4 regions of the Micromonospora cremea genome follow, and region 2 is predicted to be linked to each of the others. Evidence: riboswitches for the same ligand, from Rfam matches in the RefSeq annotation. Region 2 holds a riboswitch; each other region holds the start of a gene.
What was found. Region 2 has a riboswitch for cyclic di-AMP ahead of BUS84_RS15845 (coiled-coil domain-containing protein). Riboswitches for the same ligand answer to the same signal wherever they lie in the genome.
Positions count from the first base shown of each region.

Region 1: linked by a shared signal. The riboswitch ahead of BUS84_RS23725 (C40 family peptidase) and the one ahead of BUS84_RS15845 (coiled-coil domain-containing protein) in region 2 are both predicted to bind cyclic di-AMP.
Region 3: linked by a shared signal. The riboswitch ahead of BUS84_RS33615 (C39 family peptidase) and the one ahead of BUS84_RS15845 (coiled-coil domain-containing protein) in region 2 are both predicted to bind cyclic di-AMP.
Region 4: linked by a shared signal. The riboswitch ahead of BUS84_RS05550 (LysM peptidoglycan-binding domain-containing protein) and the one ahead of BUS84_RS15845 (coiled-coil domain-containing protein) in region 2 are both predicted to bind cyclic di-AMP.

Region 1 covers NZ_FSQT01000002.1:2,213,571-2,217,882, reverse strand. Annotated here, with positions in the region: tRNA gene BUS84_RS23740 (tRNA-Gly) at 1-43, opposite strand, end outside; gene BUS84_RS23735 (pyridoxamine 5'-phosphate oxidase family protein) at 278-835, opposite strand; gene dcd (dCTP deaminase) at 935-1,513, shown strand; gene BUS84_RS23725 (C40 family peptidase) at 1,592-2,632, opposite strand; cyclic di-AMP (ydaO/yuaA leader) riboswitch at 2,645-2,781, opposite strand; gene BUS84_RS23720 (N-acetylmuramoyl-L-alanine amidase) at 3,006-4,312, shown strand, end outside.
Region 2 covers NZ_FSQT01000002.1:550,285-554,596, reverse strand. Annotated here, with positions in the region: gene BUS84_RS15860 (PfkB family carbohydrate kinase) at 1-252, opposite strand, end outside; gene BUS84_RS15855 (SRPBCC family protein) at 446-1,057, shown strand; gene BUS84_RS15850 (hypothetical protein) at 1,082-1,600, opposite strand; gene BUS84_RS15845 (coiled-coil domain-containing protein) at 1,719-2,732, opposite strand; cyclic di-AMP (ydaO/yuaA leader) riboswitch at 2,789-2,920, opposite strand; gene BUS84_RS15840 (cation diffusion facilitator family transporter) at 3,063-3,980, opposite strand; gene BUS84_RS15835 (HelD family protein) at 4,088-4,312, opposite strand, start outside.
Region 3 covers NZ_FSQT01000002.1:4,287,913-4,292,224, reverse strand. Annotated here, with positions in the region: gene BUS84_RS33625 (alpha/beta fold hydrolase) at 1-263, opposite strand, end outside; gene BUS84_RS33620 (hypothetical protein) at 438-1,454, shown strand; gene BUS84_RS33615 (C39 family peptidase) at 1,523-2,371, opposite strand; cyclic di-AMP (ydaO/yuaA leader) riboswitch at 2,597-2,738, opposite strand; gene BUS84_RS33610 (hypothetical protein) at 3,025-3,795, opposite strand; gene BUS84_RS33605 (hypothetical protein) at 3,920-4,312, opposite strand, start outside.
Region 4 covers NZ_FSQT01000001.1:1,255,232-1,259,543, reverse strand. Annotated here, with positions in the region: gene dinB (DNA polymerase IV) at 1-567, shown strand, start outside; gene BUS84_RS05555 (hypothetical protein) at 679-1,038, shown strand; gene BUS84_RS05550 (LysM peptidoglycan-binding domain-containing protein) at 1,106-1,774, opposite strand; cyclic di-AMP (ydaO/yuaA leader) riboswitch at 1,775-1,946, opposite strand; gene BUS84_RS05545 (ThuA domain-containing protein) at 2,113-2,775, opposite strand; gene BUS84_RS05540 (ArsR/SmtB family transcription factor) at 2,890-3,225, shown strand; gene BUS84_RS05535 (nitroreductase family protein) at 3,222-3,914, shown strand; gene htpG (molecular chaperone HtpG) at 3,989-4,312, opposite strand, start outside.

The DNA.
Region 1 (4,312 bases), 1.7 Mb from region 2:
GTCAGCTTGGGAAGCTGATGTTCTGCCATTGAACTACACCCGCAAGCGGCACCACTGTACCTGAGTCACCCAGCCGGTGCACCCAGGTGCCCCCACGGTGCGCCGGGCTCACCACCCGGCCGCGCCGCAGGGACCACTCACCCCGGGCAGGCCAGCCGCATGCTGACCGCGTGGAACGCGTACCGCGCGGCGTAGCTCCCGCGTACCACCGGTGCCGGCCCCGTCACGACGGGGCCGGCACCGGCGTCTTTCCCCAGGACCGGATCGTGGGCCGCGGTCAGGCGGCCGAGCGCTGGACGTCACGGCTGCGGCGGGCCGGGCGGGTCTGCGGTACGGAGGACGGCCCGGCCGCCGCGGGCGGAGCGTGCGGGTCGAGCCAGACCTGAACGGCCGGCCCACCCGGCGCGCCACCGGGGAAACCGGCGCCGTGGTGCTCGCGGCGAGCCAGCATCGCCACGTCGACGGTGAACTCGAACAGCCGCCAGTCGACCTGCGGGGCAGCCCGCGCGCTCTGCGCCAGCCGGGCCACCTGGGCCGGATCGGTCACCGGCCAGGCGCGCCCCGCCACGTACGCCTCGTCGTCGCTCTCCTCCGGCGGGAACGAGTGCAGCGCGTAACGGCCGTCGCGTTCGAGGTCGCGGCGCTTCGGCGAGTCGAGAATGAAGCAGAAGAGACCCTCGTCGGTGATGACCGGGGAGACCGGATGGACCCGCGGCCCGCCGTCGGCGCGGACCGTGGCCAGGTAGCCGAAGCCCGGCCCGTACTGCTGGAGGAGAACGCGGATCCCGTCGGCGAGTCGGGGCTCGTCGGCGGCGAATTCGGACCAGGAAGCCATGCCGGTATTCTATCGAACAAATGTACGACCAGCGACCTCGACGCGCTGGTCACCGGCACCGGATCTGGCTGTCGCCCACAACGCCGCTATGGTGGTCCGATGCTGCTCTCCGACCGCGACCTGGTCTCCGAGATCAAGGCCGGCACGCTGGGCCTGGAGCCGTTCGAGCCCACCCTGGTCCAACCGTCCAGCATCGACGTACGACTCGACCGGCTGTTCCGGGTCTTCAACAACCATCTCTACACCCACATCGACCCGGCGATGCAGCAGGACGACCTCACGTCGGTCGTCGAGGTGCCCGACGGCGAGCCGTTCGTGCTGCACCCGGGGGAGTTCGTGCTCGCCTCGACGCTGGAGGTGATCTCGCTCGGCAACGAGCTTGCCGGCCGACTGGAGGGCAAGTCGAGCCTGGGCCGGCTGGGCCTGCTCACGCATTCCACCGCCGGCTTCATCGACCCGGGCTTCTCCGGGCACGTGACGCTGGAGCTGTCCAACGTGGCGAACCTGCCGATCACCCTCTGGCCGGGCATGAAGATCGGGCAGCTCTGCATCTTCCGGCTCTCCTCTCCGGCCGAGCACCCGTACGGCTCGGCGGTCTACGGCTCGCGCTACCAGGGGCAGCGCGGGCCGACACCGAGCCGCGCCTGGCAGCACTGGCGCACCTGGCCGACCCGCTGAAGCCACCCGTCGGGCATTGCGCCCGCCGGATGTCAAGGAGGGGCCCCTCCTATACGAGAAGGGGCCCCTCCTTACATCTCAGCCTGGGCGGCCGTAGCTGTGGATGGGGCCGTCGTCGACCTTCTTCATCTTGATCGGTTGACCGGCCTGCGAGGCGTGCACGACCCAGCCACCGCCGACGTACATGCCGACGTGGTGGATGTCGCTGTAGTAGAAGACCAGGTCGCCGGCGCGCAGGTCGGCCCTGCTGACGTCCTTGGTCACCCGGCTCTGCTGGGCGGCGTTGTGCGGCAGTGACACCCCGGCCTTGGCCCAGGCGGCCAGCATCAGCCCGGAGCAGTCGTACGAGTTCGGGCCCTCGGCGCCCCACACGTAGGGTTTGCCGATCTGCGCGCAGGCGAACTTGACGGCCACGCCGGCACCACCGCCGGGGTAGCTGGCCGGGCACGGGGCCGGACGCAGCGGGCCGCCGCCACCGTTGCCGTAGACCTTGAGACGCAGCTTCTGCAGGCGGTCGATCTCGTCGTTGATCTGCTTCTTCTTGGCCGCCAGCTGGGCCTCGGTCCGGGTCAGCTGGGCCACCATCTCGTCCAGTGGCGCCTTCTGCCGGGCCAGCTCGTCACGCAGGTCGGACACCTGCCGCACGTCCTGCTGCTGGTCGTGCGCGAACCGGTCGAGCATCTCGAGCTGCCCGACCACCTCGCTGGGCGACCGGCTGCCCAGCACGGCGTTGACGGTGGAGACGTTCTCGCCCTTGTACGCGCGGACAGCCAGGGAGCTGACCTTGTCCATCGCGGCGTCGACCTGGCGCTCCAGCGGGGCGATCCGGGCGGCCAGCGCGTCGGCCTGCTTGCGCTTCGCGGCCAGGTCGGTCCGGGCGGCGTTGTGCCGTTCGATGATCGGTTCGAGCTTGTTCCAGTCGGCGTCGATCTGGCGCTCGATCTCGGCGACGGACGGGTCGGCGTGGGCCGCCGTGGCGCTGCCCGTCAGGACGACGGCAACGCCGACCAGGGCGGCGAGGGCGGTGGTGAAGCGGGACCAGCGTGGGCGCGGCACGATCGACGTCGGGCCGGCTGACGCCGACCGCTCGGACGACGGCCGCGGGGCATGGTGAGCCACCGGGTTCCGTACTCCTTCTTCCTGACCGCCTACCGGGTTAGCTGACGGGTTCGGGCGGGAAGGTGGACGCCCTACCGCAGTGGCTGCGGATTCACCCCGGAAAACCTGGGTCCCCGGCTCGCTCGGAAGCGACTCGGCGGTGTCGGTCCGTTACCGCCCGGGTGGGCGGAGCTGCTGTCGGCCCGACGAATGACCAGAGTAGAGACGGCCGTTACCGATCCGCAACCGGTGGGGCCGTGACACTCCGTACCGATTGCCGGGGGCGACGACCACAGCTGGAGGTTTCCTTCCACGAACATCGGTAGCAGGAAAGGTATTGACGCGCGCTCCGGGCGGGGTGAAGGTGACCTCACCTTCGCCCGTCAGATCTAGGGTGGTCGATGCACCGTCCAACCCTGTTCACCGGCCGGCGCGCGCACTGCTCGCCGCCGCCGTGGTCGCCGCCGCGACCGCGGTACCACTACCCGCCGGCCCAGCCGCGGCCGCACCCACCGCCGACCGCCAGCAGCAGTACGCCGCCGCGGCGACCGAGTACGGCGTGCCGGCCGACGTGCTGCTCGGTGTCTCCTATCTGGAATCGCGCTGGGACAGCAACGCCGGCACACCGAGCACCAGCGGCGGCTACGGCCCGATGCACCTGACCGACGCCCGGCACGTGGTCGCCCTACCCGGGCGCGGCCACCACGACGCCGGCACCGAAGACCCGCGCGGCGACGACTCCCGCCCCGCCCGGGCGTTGGCGCCCCGACCGGCCGAGGAGCCCGCGCCACCCGCCGCCGCGTTGCAGACCGTTGACGCCGCCGCCGCGCTGACCGGCGCCGATCCCGAGTCACTGCGTACCGACGCGAGCGTCAACATCCGTGGCGGCGCGGCACTGCTGGCCGCGTACCAGCGGGAGATCGGCGCTCCGGTGGGCGCCGACACCGACCCGGCAGCCTGGTACGGCGCGGTGGCCCGCTACGCCGGCGCGGACAGCGCGGACGCCGCGGCCGCCTTCGCCGACGAGGTGTTCACCACCATCGGCGCCGGCGAGTCCCGGGTGACCGACGACGGCCAGCGGATCACGCTGGCGGCCCGGGCGATCCAACCCCAGCGTTCCTGGCTGGACCGGCTGGGACTGCGCCGGCTCGCCCGCCCGGACGGGCTGGAGTGCCCCCGCACCATCTCCTGCGAGTGGATCCCGGCGCCGTACGAGGCGTTCGGCGCCGGGGACTACGGCAACCACGACCTCTCCGACCGACCCGGCCGGCAGAAGATCGAGTACATCGTCATCCACGACACCGAGGCGAGCTGGGCGACCACGCTGCAACTCGTCCAAGACCCCACCTACGTGAGCTGGCACTACTCGCTGCGCTCGGTGGACGGGCACATCGCCCAGCACGTGAAGACCAAGGACGTCGCCTGGCACGCCGGCAACTGGTACGTCGACGCCAAGTCGATCGGGCTGGAACACGAGGGCTTCGCCGCGCAGGGCACCTGGTACACCGAGGCGATGTACCGGACCTCCGCCAAACTGGTCCGGCACCTCGCCCAGCGGCTGGGTATCCCTCTGGACCGCCAGCACATCATCGGCCACGACAACGTGCCTGGCACCGTCGCGGCGAACGTGCCCGGGATGCACTGGGACCCGGGCCCGTACTGGGACTGGACGCACTACTTCAACCTGCTGCACGCGCCGCG
Region 2 (4,312 bases):
GTCGTGCACGTACCCGCCGCTGCCGGAGTCACGGACCACCACCTTGAGGTCCACTCCCTCGCTGACGAGCAGCGGCTCCAGCACCTGGCCGATCTCGCCGCCGAGCGCGGTGCAGAGCACCACGTCGACCCCGAGCGACATCACCATCCGGGCCTGCCAGACGCCCTGCCCGCCCGGGTGCAGGTGCAACTCGGGCTGATCGTTCGGCTGGTCCACGGTCACCGTCAGCTGCGGCGTGGGCGCGAAGACCATCACGTGCCCGCTCACCGGTCGTACCCGTTCATGCTCACGTCCTCCGTCGCTCGTCACGGCGGGTGGTTACCCATCAGCCGACCGTAGTGGGAACGCGGTGTGAATGCCGAGGCAACGGTCCGTGTCCGTCCGGGCGTTGCCAGCCCGACCGGGGTGCGGGACGATCGTGCGACCAACGACGGCGGGAGACGGTGTGCTCAGGAGCGATACCTTCAGCTACACCGTCCAGGCCCGCTGCACTCCCCGCGAGGCCGCGGCGCTGCTGAGCGACCTGACCCGGCAGGGCGAGCTGCACCCGCTGATCGTCCAGGTTCGCCGGCTGCCGCCCCGACCCGGTGCCCGGGCCAGCTACGCGATCAGCGACCGGCTGGTGGCCGGCCCGCTGCGCTTCCGGACCACGTACCAGGCGGACGTGCTGATCAGTGAGGACGACGAGATCGTCATGGTGGCCCGCCAGTGGCCGGCCACCACGGTGCGCAACCACACCCGGCTGCGCGGCGAGCCGGACGGCCTGGTCCGGGTCGACGTCGAGATCACCCTGACCGCGCCGGCCCCGCTGTTCCGGTACGCGTTCCGCCAGGCCCGGGCGGCCCACCTGGCATTGGCCACCCGACTGGGCGCGGCCCTGGACCGCACGGCCGGCCCCCGCCCGCCAACTGAGCCCGCACCCAGGCCCGGCCTGCGGCCCGCACCCAGGCCCGGCCTGCGGCCCGCGCCCAGGCCCGGGCCGCACCAAGGCCACGCCCGGCCTGCGGCCGCGCGCAGGCCCGGGTCGCGTCAAGATCACGCTCGATCCTGGATGTAGTGACCTGCTCGGGTGGAGAGGCCACTAGATCCTGGTTGCCGCGGGATCACGTCCGGTCCGGCCCGCGACGGTGGGCCGCGCGGCCGGCCGTCGCCCCCACGGCTTGTACGTGGAGAGCACCGTCGCGATGATCATCAGACTGGTCGACACGGCCGGTGCGATCACCAGGTCGGCGCGGTCTCGGGCGGGCAGGGCGGCGCCCAGCGCGCCGGCGTGCCGCAGGTTCGGGGTGAGCAGGAACAGCACCAACCCGACCATCACCGTGGTGATCACGAGTTTGACCAGCACCCAGCGGTAGCGCAGCAGCCCCCACGGGGTGAGCAGCGCGCTGGCCACGCCGACCAGCCAGACCAGCACGCTCAACGGTGCGAACAGCACGGTGCCGACCAGCGCGGCAACCGGGTAGACGACGGCCGGGTCGGCGCCGCGCTGTGCCGCGACGCCGAGCGTGAGCAGCGTCAGGTCGGCGCCGAGCCAGCCGAGCGAGGTGACCAGGTGCAGGGTGAGCAGCGCCTTGCGGGCGGTGGGTGGGATCCGACGCATACCAGGATGCTGCCCGCCGGGCTCGGCCCGGGGCGTCCGACCGCCGGCGACATCCCGGGTACGTCCGCTGACGTACCCGGGCGGGCCGGTGCCCCGCGGGGCGGGGCACCGCCCGGGGTCAGTACACCGACAGGTGCACGTGGTTGGTGTGGTCGCTGGACGGGTCGCCGCCCGCTCCGCTGTACGACTTCCACCCGCTGCTGGGCAGCCAGATCTGCCTGTACCAGATCACGTAGAGCACGGCGAGCCGGTCGGCGTTGCGGATGAAGTACGCGGCCAGGTTGTTGCCGTACGTCTTGTCGCCGCCGGTGGCGTCGCCGCCGAAGCCGCTCTTCTGGGCGGCGAAGTCGCAGGCCCGGCCCTTCGGGTGTTCACCGGAGCCGCCGTTGCGGTGGCAGGAGACGTACCGGGTGAAGCCCGCGGCCTTGGCCTGGTTGAGCGCGTGCAGCGTGCGGGGGGTGATGCAGCCGGTGGCCGGCGTGGGGTCGTTGACGCTGCACGACTCCGACGGCCAGGAGCCGTCGGAGTTGCGCGGCGCGGCCTTTGCGTTGGCGGCGGAGGTGCCCCGGTTGGAGCCGGTGTCGGCGGTCGTCCGGGGCTTGGTGGTGGCCACGGTCAGAGCCCGTTCGGCCTGCTCCTTGCGCTTGGCCATGACGGTGACCTGCTTGCGCTGCTCACGGATCTCGCCGTCCAGGGCGATGCGGGTGCGGTTGACCTCGTCCCTGGTGGCGGTGAGGTCGCGCAGCGCCCGGTCCTCGTTGGCGGCGACCGCGTCCAGCGTGACGGCCCGGTCCATGAAGCCCTCGGGGGTGCCGCTGTTGAGCAGCGCCGACACCGTGCCGAGCCGGCCGGTGCGGTAGGCCAGTCCGGCGATCTCGTCGACCTTGCCGCTGCGCGCCGTCAGTTCGGTCTCGGTGGTCTTCAGTTGGGTGGCGAGCTGCTGCTGCCGCTGTACGGAGGTGTCCAGGGCGCGCTTCGCGTCCAGGTATCCCTTGCTGGCCGCCTCCAGTTGGGCCCGCAGCGCCGGGGTGCCGCCCTCTTCGTCGCTGTCGGGTGCCGCGGCGGCCCGCAGGCCGGTCGGGGGAGCGGCCGAGGCGGCGCCGGCCGGGATCGCGACGCCGAGGGCGAACATCGCGACGATCAGGGCCGCCAGTCGGGCGGCGGGTGGTCGTGCTGGTACCACTACGCATGTCCTTCCGTCAGCCGCCGACCGGGTTAGCTGACGGGTTCGGGACGGAAGATCCCTACCGCTGACGCGGATGCACCCCAGGAACGTGGTTCCCCGGTTCGCCCGCTCGGGCGATTAGGCGGCGGCCGCCACCGGCGCCGGGTGGGCGCCGCCGGGTGGAGGCCGGGACCGAGCCTACCGGGGCTTTTGGGGCCGGTGCAGCCGATGTGACGGACGGTGCGTCCGTCGTCACGGTAAATTCCGGCTAATCCGAGTAAAGCTCCTGAAACGCCGCTACCATTCGACCGAACCGCAGGCGCCGGGGGACGCGCCGGGTTCGATCTGCAACGTCGCGTGCTCGATCCGGAACTCCTGGTGCAGGGCGGCGCGAGCCGCGGAGAGCACCACGCCGACATCCGCGCCGGGCGCCATGGTCAGGTGCGCGGAGGCCACTTCCATGCCCGAGGTGAGCGTCCAGACGTGCAGGTCGTGCACCTCGACCACGCCGGGCACCGCGGCCAGTCGGTCGTGCACGGCGGTCACCTGGAGGTGCTCGGGGGCGGCCTGCACCAGGATGCGGACCGCGGCCCGTCCCAGCCGCCAGGTGCGCGGCAGGATGAACACGCCGATGGCGACCGCGACGAGCGGGTCGGCCCACCACCAGTCGGTGACCTGGATGAGCAGTGCCGCGCCGATCACGCCGAGCGAGCCGAGCAGGTCGCCGAGCACCTCCAGGTAGGCGCCCTGCAGGTTGATGCTCTCCCGAGCCCCCGCGCGGAGCAGGGCGAAGGCGGCCAGGTTGGCGAGCAGGCCGAGCGCGGCCACCGCGAGCATCGGACCGGCCAGCACCTCGTGCGGGTCGCCGAACCGGCCGATCGCCTCGATCACGACGTAGACCGCCACGCCGGAGAGCAGGACGGCGTTGGCCAGGGCGGCGAGCACCTCGAGTCGGTAGAGCCCGAAGGTGCGTTGCGGGTCGCCGGTGGCCCGCCGGGTGGCGGTGATCGCGGCGAGCGCCATCCCGATGCCGAGCACGTCGGTGAACATGTGCCCGGCGTCGGAGAGCAGGGCCAGCGAGCCGGTGTGGAACGCGGCCACCGCCTCGACCACCATCAGGGTGGCGAGCAGCCCGAACGCTGTCCAGAGCCGCCCCCGGTGCTGGTGCGCGGCGTTGGCGACCGACCCGTGGTGGTGGTCATGACCTGCGCCCACGAGACCACCCTCCGTCGTCCGTCGGGACCCGGTCAAATGTATGCTCACATCGCTATGTATGCAAGTGTACGGCAGGTCGTCCGTCCGACGGGGCCGGCCGTCGCGGGTCAGCCGGTCGGGTCGATGGTGGTGAGCCGCTGGGTGGCCCGGGACAGCGCGACATACAGGGTGCGCACCCCGGCGCCCGGATCCGCCCGGATCTCGCTCGGGGCGACCAGCACCACCCCGTCGTACTCCATGCCCTTCGCCTCCAGGCTGGTCACCACCTGCAGTCGCGGCGCACCGAGTGCGCCGAGCCAGCCGGCGACCTCGTCGCGGCGCGGGACCGGCGT
Region 3 (4,312 bases), 3.7 Mb from region 2:
CCGCCCAGCGAGTGTCCGAGCACGACGATCCGGTCGTCGGGGGCCAGGCCGTGGGCGATCCGCTCGGCGAAGCCAGCGAACGAGTACGACGGCAGCGGCGCCGACCAGCCGTGACCGGCGAGGTCCGGTGCGAGCCACCGCCCCGGCCAGTGCTGCTCCAGCAGCGGCGCCCAGGGCAGCCAGACGTCGCCGGTCGCCCCCATTCCGTGCAGCAGCAGCAGGACCGGCCCGCGGCCGGCTTGACCACCCGATTCATCCACCACGGCCGCAGTCTCCCACGGTTCGGCGACGGGTACGAGAGTCCCGGTCGGCGGCACGCGGGGGGACACCGATCGATGGAGATCCACTGTAGAGTTCGCCGCCTGGAAGGGCAGAGTCATCTGTCGATCCCTTGGGGAGAGGAGTCCACCGAGCTCACGAGGCAACGATCAGCACTGGTGGCGGCCCTGGCGGCCGTCGCACTCGGCTCGGCGCCCAGTGCCCCCGCGCTCGCCACCACCCCGAGCGTCCCCGCATCGGGTGCCGACGTGGTGGCGGCGGCCGATCGCGTCCTGCGGGTCTACAACAACAACATCGAGAACCTGGTGGTGAACAACTCCGACGGGACCTGCACCCGGATCTCCGGGCCGGACCACCTGACCTCGATCCTGGTCGACGACGCCGGCCGCACCGGCACCAGTGGCGTGGTGGCACCGGACATCCTGATCGTCCAGCAGGTGCGCGGCACCGGCCAGGCCGAGGCGTACGCCGATCAACTGTCGGCCAAGTTCGGCTACCCGGCGGGCACCTACCGGGCGATCGTGGCCTGGAGTGACCCGGAGCCGTGGGGCAGCACGCACAAGTGCAGCTCGCAGTCGCTGGGCGACCTCAAGAAGAAGCAGACCAACGGGATCATCTGGAACACCAGGACCCTCAGCCTCGCCGCCGGCGACATCTCGAAGTACTGGAGCGCGGGCTGGCTCAAGCCGGGCACGGCGTACTCCAACGGCGCCGGGTGCACGCTGTACAAGCCGCCGAACAGCGACCCGGACAGCACCGACTACTACAAGTGGAAGCGCAGCAGCGCCATCGCGGCCCGGTTCACCATCAAGGCGACCGGCACCAGCGTGTTCGCCGCGACCATGCACCTGCCCGAGGAGAACCGGCAGAACGCCTGCGCCGGCGACGGCGACCGGGGCATCGCCAACACCGGCATCCACCTCGGTGCGGACGCGACCAGCCTGTTGAACGCCTCCACGATCCGCATCGTGGGGATCGACGCGAACCGCACCGGCATCGCGCCGAGCACGTTGAGCGGGTACGGCATGACCGGCTACGGATCGAAGGCCACCAGCGGCTCCAGCAAGATCGACTACCTCTTCGTGGAGGGCAGCGTGCAACCGTCCAGCATCGACCACACGGTCAGCGGGACGAAGTCGAACCACCTCGCGCTGTACGGCTTCATCGGCTACTGACCGCACGGAGAAACGCCGCGGGCGCCGGCCCCTTGTGGGGGACGGCGCCCGCGGCGGCTGCGCCCGGGTCAGGCGGAGTAGCCCCGAGTGGCGATCCAGTTCGCCAGGTCGATCGTGGTGATCCAGTACGACGGGTCGGCGGCGTTCGCCGAGTCGGCGATCCGCACGGTCCGGCCGTTGTCCTTGTAGCCCACCACGGCGATGTAGTGCCCGCCGCCGTAGGAGTGCCAGCCACCATCGGTGTCGGTGGCGTCGCCGACGACGTTGGCCACCACGCCGCGGCCGGCGGTGATCGCCGCGACCACGTCGGCCTGGAGCTGGTCCATCTGGGCCGGGCTGGGCGTGCCGGCGAACATCCGGGTCCGGTACGGGGAGCCCTTCACCTCGGCGTTGAGCACCCGGGTGGTGTCCAGGGCCGAGTTGGTGCCCATCTCGGTGGTGCCCAGCTCGCCGCCGAGCTCGTCCTGGGTGCGGTCGATACCGGTGGCGCTGAGCGCGTTGCGGGTAGCCGCGGGTCCACAGTTGTAGTACGTGTTCTGCGCCTGGTAGTCGTAGTCGAGCACCTTGGTCGCGGGCGGCTTCGGCGGGGCCGGCTTACGGGTCAGATCCGGGTTGCCGCTGGCCTTGGCGGCGGGCGACGCGGCGCTGGCCGTCGGGGCGGCGGTGCTCGGCGAGGTGCTGGCCGAGGGGTCCGCGACGCGCGCCTCGCCGCGGGACGCGATGGTGTCGCTACGCATCTCGGCGACCGTGGTCGCGGTGTGCTGGCTGGCCGGGGCGTCGTCGGCGCCGGCGATCAGGGCGCCGGTGGTGGTCGCGAGCGCCAAGGCCGCGGCGGAGGCGGCGACGATCTGGTAGGGGCGCTCGGTGGCGAGACGACGGAGCTGACGCTTCAGGGTGTGCTTCACGGGGTCCTCCACGGATGGGGGGGAGAGCGGCACACCGGGCCGGACCGATATCCGGGCAGGCGCCAGCGCGCGGACCGTGGTCCGCGGGTGGTGAACCGCTCAGGGGATTGCCCGGCGTGGCCGGGTGGGAGAGGCGGTGACCCGGGGGTCAGCTCACCGGACGGATGAGCGGGGGCACCGCGGCGCCGTGGAGGCAGGGGAACAACCGAGGAGTGGAGAGGTGCTGCACGAGGATGGAACTCCTTCCGACACCGCCTACCGGGTTAGCTGACGGATTCGGGCGGGAAGATCGCCCTACCGCGGGCCGTGGCTCGCGGATTCACCCCGGACTTACTGATGGGTCCCCGGTTCGTTGATCACGATTGAGCGGGTCGGCGCGGCGTCGCCTCTTGCGATCGGTTACCGCACCGGACGGGACGACACTACTGGCCTGTTCAATCCCTGCCAAGCCAGGTTCACCTGCGTAAACCTGAAATCGAGCGCTAATTTCTGCGCGTATTGCCACTGACGTGACTCGATGGGACAACCGGTTACGGCGGCGATGCTGGGCGACAAGCGGACAGGCCGTCGACAACGGCACGGCATTCGCGGGGAAAATTCGTCCGAACGCGACGTGCGCCCGATTTCCCGCCGGTGTGACCGGGCTCACCCGCCAATTCGGAAGGTCAGCCCACGCGGGCCGGACGCCAGCGCGTCGCGGCTGCCGGACGGAACGCCGCCGTCACCGTCCGGCGGGCCGGCGCCAGGTTCGGCCGCAGCCGGGCCGCCGCCGCGTACGCCTCCTCGGCGAGGACGCGGGCCGACTCGGCGGCCAGCTCCGCGTCGCGCCAGGCCGACCGTTCCCGCCCGGCGGCCGCCCGGTAGTCGGCGAGCCTCGCGTCCCGCACCGCCCGACTGAGCAGCACCTCCTGCTCGACCGGGTGCCGGCGGGGATCCCAACCGTGCCGATGCGTGAACACGTCACCGAGCTGCCGCATGGACAGGTCCCCGCGCCAGTGCGCCGCCATCGCCGCGCGGTGCAGGTAGCGCTCCCGGCCGGCGTACTCGGCGGGGGTGCGCGGGGTACGCGGGGTGGGCAGCGCCCCGGCGCCGGCGAACCGACGGGCGGCGGTGTCCGCCTCGTCGTACGCGGCCCACGCCCGCTCCACCTGCTCCTGAGCGGCCAGCCAGTCGGCGCGCCGTCGACGGGCGGTCTGCGCCGCGCCCGCCGCGGCGACGGCCACCTCCTCGGCGTACCGCCGCAGGTCGGCGGCCTCGGCCGCGGCGGCCTCCCGGGCGGTGGGCGCCGCGGGGGTCGGGTCGACGGCCGGCTGGTCCCGCTCCGGGCGGGCGACCAGCACGGTGAGCACGGTCAGCGCCAGCAGGAACAGTGCCGACCAGATGGCGGCGGCCTGGGGCACTTCGGTCAGGAACTGGTAGAAGACGACGGTCTCCATGGTCGGCACCTCGGGGTGAGAGCTGTGCGATGGGAACCGCACGGTCGTGGCGGAGCCACGGATCGGCGGCGTGCGGAGCTGACGGCTCGACAGGCGCGGCGGGAGGGACGCTCGTCCCGGTGGCTCAGCGCGCGGGTGGGGCCCGGGGCGCTCGGCTGGCGCGGCCGTCGGTGCGGGGCAGCGGGTCGGCCCCGGCGTCGCGCACCCGGGTCGCGCCGGTCGGAGCAGCGGGGACGACGGTCAGCACGCCGGGCGGCACCGGCTGCGGGTCGGCCGACCATTCCGTGGACGCCGTCTCGGCGGCCCACTCAGCGGTCGCGTGCTCCGCGTCATCCACCGCGGCGGACCGGCACGACGGCGCGAGCGGACCGGGGGTGAACGCCGACGGCGCGGCGGCCGGCGCCACCGACGACGCGGCCGAGGCCGGGGCCTGACCGGCGCCGAGCGCCAGGGCGGCGACGACGGCGAAGCTGGCCAGCACGCGTGCCGCCCAGCGCGCCACCCACCACAGCGGACA
Region 4 (4,312 bases), on a different contig from region 2:
GCGCTGGTGTCACTGCTCGGCGCCGGCGCCGGCCGGCACCTGCACGCCCTGGCGCACAACCGCGACCCTCGGGCGGTGCAGGTCGGCCGCCGGCGCGGCTCGATGGGCGCGCAGCACGCGCTGAGCCGGACGCCACACGCACCGGCGGAGCTGGACGCCGTCCTGGCCGGCCTGGTCGACCGGGTCACCCGGCGGATGCGGGCGGCCGGGCGGTCCGGGCGCACGGTGGTGCTGCGGCTGCGCTTCGGCGACTACACCCGGGCGACCCGCTCCCACACCATCGGCAAGGCGACCGCGGACACCACGCCGCTGCTGGCCGCCGCGCGGACGCTGCTGCGGGTCGCCCTGCCCGAGATCGGCCGGCGGGGCGTCACGCTGATCGGCGTGTCGGTCGGCAACCTGGACGACAACCCGGTCCAGCCGGAGCTGCCGTTCCACCACGACCCGGGGGCCGAGCTGGACGCCGCGGTGGACGCGGTCCGCGACCGGTTCGGATCGGCGGCGCTCACCCGCGCGGTGCTGCTCGGCCGGGATCCAGGCGTCGAGATGCCGCTGCTGCCGGACTGACCGCACCGGGTGGCGGCGTGGCGGCTGCGCCGGACATCACAGGCCGCGAGGGTTTAGCGATTACCTGAGCGGTGACGTAATGAAGATTCAGCCTTACCAGGGGGGACCACCATGTCCGACGACACCAGCAACCGTCCGAGCCGGCGCGAGCAGCGTCCCGGCGACGTGACCGACCCGCTGCTCTGGCAGCTCGCGATCGACGTGCTCAGCGCCCACGAGCCGGACGAGGACGGCGCCTGCCACAACCTGCTCTGTGCCGGCCAGCCGTGGCCGTGCGCGGCCCGCCGCTCCGCTGAACAGTCACTGCGGCTGGCCCGTGGTGCGGCCGACACACCGTCCACAGTCAGTCCGGAGCGGGGCGAGGACGCCGCCGACCGCGCTGACCGGCCCGGTGACGGCGTTCCGGCCGCGCGCCGCGCCTGGTCCGGGTCGGTGCCGGCGCGTCCCGATGCTGCCGCGTCGGCCGCCTGACGCCCACCCCTCCTCGACACGCCCGCGGGCGCCCGACCGGAATCCGGTCGGGCGCCCGCGGCGTGCGTCAGAGGGCGAGCCGCTGACCCGGGAAGATCAGACCGGGATCCGCGCCGATCAGCTGACGGTTGCGCTCGTACAGGGCCTGCCAGCCGCCGGCCACCTGATGGGCGTGGGCGATCTCCGACAGGGTGTCGCCCGGCTTGACCAGGTACGCCCCGCTGCCCGAAGAGGGCGCGCTGCGCTCGTGGTTGCGGGTCGCCGGCTGCTCGCCGCGCGACGACCGCTGCTGCGGCTTCGACGTCGAGTCGGACTTCGAGGTGGACTTCGACGACGACTTCGTCGAGGACTTCGCGGTGGAGCCGCCCGACGAGCCGCCCTTCTTGCCGCACGTCGGCCAGGCGCCGATGCCCTGCCCGTCGAGCACCTTCTCGGCGATCGCGATCTGCTCGCCGCGGCTGGCCAGGTCGGCGCGGGCGGCGTACTTCTTGCCGCCGTAGCCGGCCCAGGTGCTCTGCGAGAACTGCAACCCGCCGTAGTAGCCGTTGCCGGTGTTGATGTGCCAGTTGCCGCTGGACTCGCACTGGGCGATCGCGTCCCAGTTGACCCCGGCCTGGGCCGGGGCGGCCGGGCCGAAGAGGGCGACGGCCCCGGTGACCGCGCCGACGGCGAGGGTGCCGACGGCGACGCGGCGGGTGGTGACCCGTCGATGACGGGGCGTGTATTCAGATGCCATGTGAGCTTCCTCCACGCCGGCGAGGTGAGCTGTCGGGTTCGGGCCGAGGAGCCCGGCCGCGCGGTGGCGGCTTCACCCCGAGGTGACGTGCACCGAGGAACGTTGGGTCCCCCGCTCCTGCCCGGGTGACTGGGTTCCGACGACCGGGGGCAGGATTTGGCGTTGCCGGTCGCGGTGTCCGCATTGGCGAACCCGACCGACGTTAGGCACGGTTGGTGACGGTCGCCCACCCCCTGTGAACTTCTTCACCGGGGCACGCGGGACGACCCGCGCAGCGGTTGCGGGTGTCCCGAGACTGTGCAGTGACCACGATGGACCGTTTCCGATCGGGTCGGATTTCAGGCGTCGCGCCGGAGCCAGGCCACGATGCGGCCCAGCAGCTCCACGTGCGCCGGCGACTCGTACGACCGGACGTCATGGCCGAGTGCGTTGTAGACGGCCCGGCCATCCCCTACCGTGCGCGCCCAGATCAGCGGGTGGATGGCGCCGCCTTCCTCGTGGACGTAGAGAGGCTCGATCTTCGCGTCGGCGATCAACTCCAGGTCGGTGTAGCGCTCGTCGTAGACCTCGAAGTCACCGAGCCCCTCGGTGAGCGGATGCGCGACGCCGGAGCGGCGGATCAGGCTCGGGCCGATCGGCGGGTGGTAGGTCCGGCCGGGGTCCCAGGCGGCGCCGATCGTGGATCGCCAGCTCGGCAGCCGGGGAAACGCGATGGTGGCGCTGTGGGTGGCGAGCAGACTGCCGCCGCGGGCCAGGAAGGCGTCGAGGATGCGCGCGAAGTCCTCGTCCTCGGAAATCGGGGTCGAGCGGTTGGCGCTCGCGTTGACCACCAGCAGGCGGGTGCCGTCGAGTGCGGCGTCGAGCTGGCCGACGGAGGTCACGGTCGCCACCGGGTCGGTGTCGCCGATCAGGCTGGCGATCTTGGCGCTGGTCTCGGCCAATGGGTGCCAGGGATCGGCGTGCGGGCCTTCGCCGCTGAAGATGACGGTGTCGACGGACATGACGCTGCTCCGTTCGTGATCGTGGGCTGCGTTACTCGCCGGCCGAGCCGGCGCTCGCCGGACCTTCGTTTCGATGATTCCCGAAATCCCGAAATGAAAGCTAGCATGGTGTCCATGAGAGCCCTGCATCATCCCGATCTCGCCTCGGTCGACCTGGCCACGCTGCTCGGCGCCCTCGCGGACCCGGTGCGCCTGAGCGTCGTACGGCAGCTGGCCCGGGCCGGTGGCGTCGTCTGCGGAAAGTTCGAGGCGTTGTCCGAGGTCAGCATGTCGACGCTCTCGCACCATCTGAAGGTCCTGCGAGAGGCCGGCGTCCTCCGCGTCACGCCGAACGGCAGTTTCCGCCGTCACGAATTGCGCGCCGACGAGATCAATGAGCGGTTTCCCGGTGTCCTTCCCGCGATCACTGCGAACCTTGAGATTCCCCAGCGCACGGGAGCACCGGCATGACCGACTCGAGATCTACCCGGCCCGACGCGACGGGCACGCTCGGCCTGAGCGCCGACGAGGTCCTGACCACGACGCGCGCCGTCCGGAAGCGTCTCGACCTGCGACGCCCGGTCCCCCGGGACGTCATCGAGGACTGCCTCCGGATCGCCCTGCAGGCACCCAGTGGCCGGAACAGGCAGCGCTGGGACTTCATCTTCGTCGAGGACCAGGAGACCCGCGCCGCCGTCGCGCGGCTGTGGCGGCTTGGCCTGATGGCCCCACCACCCGCCTCCGGGAGCGCCGGTCCCGCCTTCAGCCGGATGGACTTCGCCTCCGCGCAGTGGGGTCGCATCGCCGGCAGCCTGCAACACCTCGCGGACCACCTGCACGAGGCTCCGCTGCTGCTCATTCCGTGTCTGCGCGTCGAGTCACGCGCGGAGCTCGACAGCGTTCGCGGACAGGCGGGGGCCTGGGGTTCGGTCATACCAGCGTTCTGGAGCTTCATGCTGGCCGCCCGGGAGCGCGGGCTGGGCACCGCGTGGACCACGAGCCATCTCAGCTACGAGCGGGAGATGGCCGACCTGCTCGACATCCCCTACGACACCGTCGTGCAGGTGGCCCTCACCCCGGTGGCCTACACCCTCGGCACGGACTTCAAGCCCGGGCCCCGCGCGGACGCCGGAGCTTTCGCTCATTGGGATCGCTGGTAGCAGGTGCCACGGCTCGGGCCCGGCCGGCGGGGGCCCGCTGAGCGGGCGGCCCGCCGGCCGGAGGGGTCCGTCGGTCAGAGGCTGCGCGCCAGCCGGTCGGCCAGCGCCCGGGTGAAGCGGGCCGGGTCGGCCAGCTCGCCACCCTCGGCGAGCACCGCCAGGCCGTACAGCAGCTCGGCCGTCTCGGTCAGCGCCTCGGAGCCCCCGCTCTGCTCGTGGGCCTTGCGCAGCCCGGCGACCAGCGGGTGACCGGGATTGATCTCCAGGATCCGCTTCGCCGACGGGACCTCGTGCCCCATCGCCCGGTACATCTTCTCCAGGGTCGGGGTGAGATCGTGCGCGTCACCGACGACGCAGGCCGGTGAGGTGGTCAGGCGCGACGACAGGCGGACCTCCCG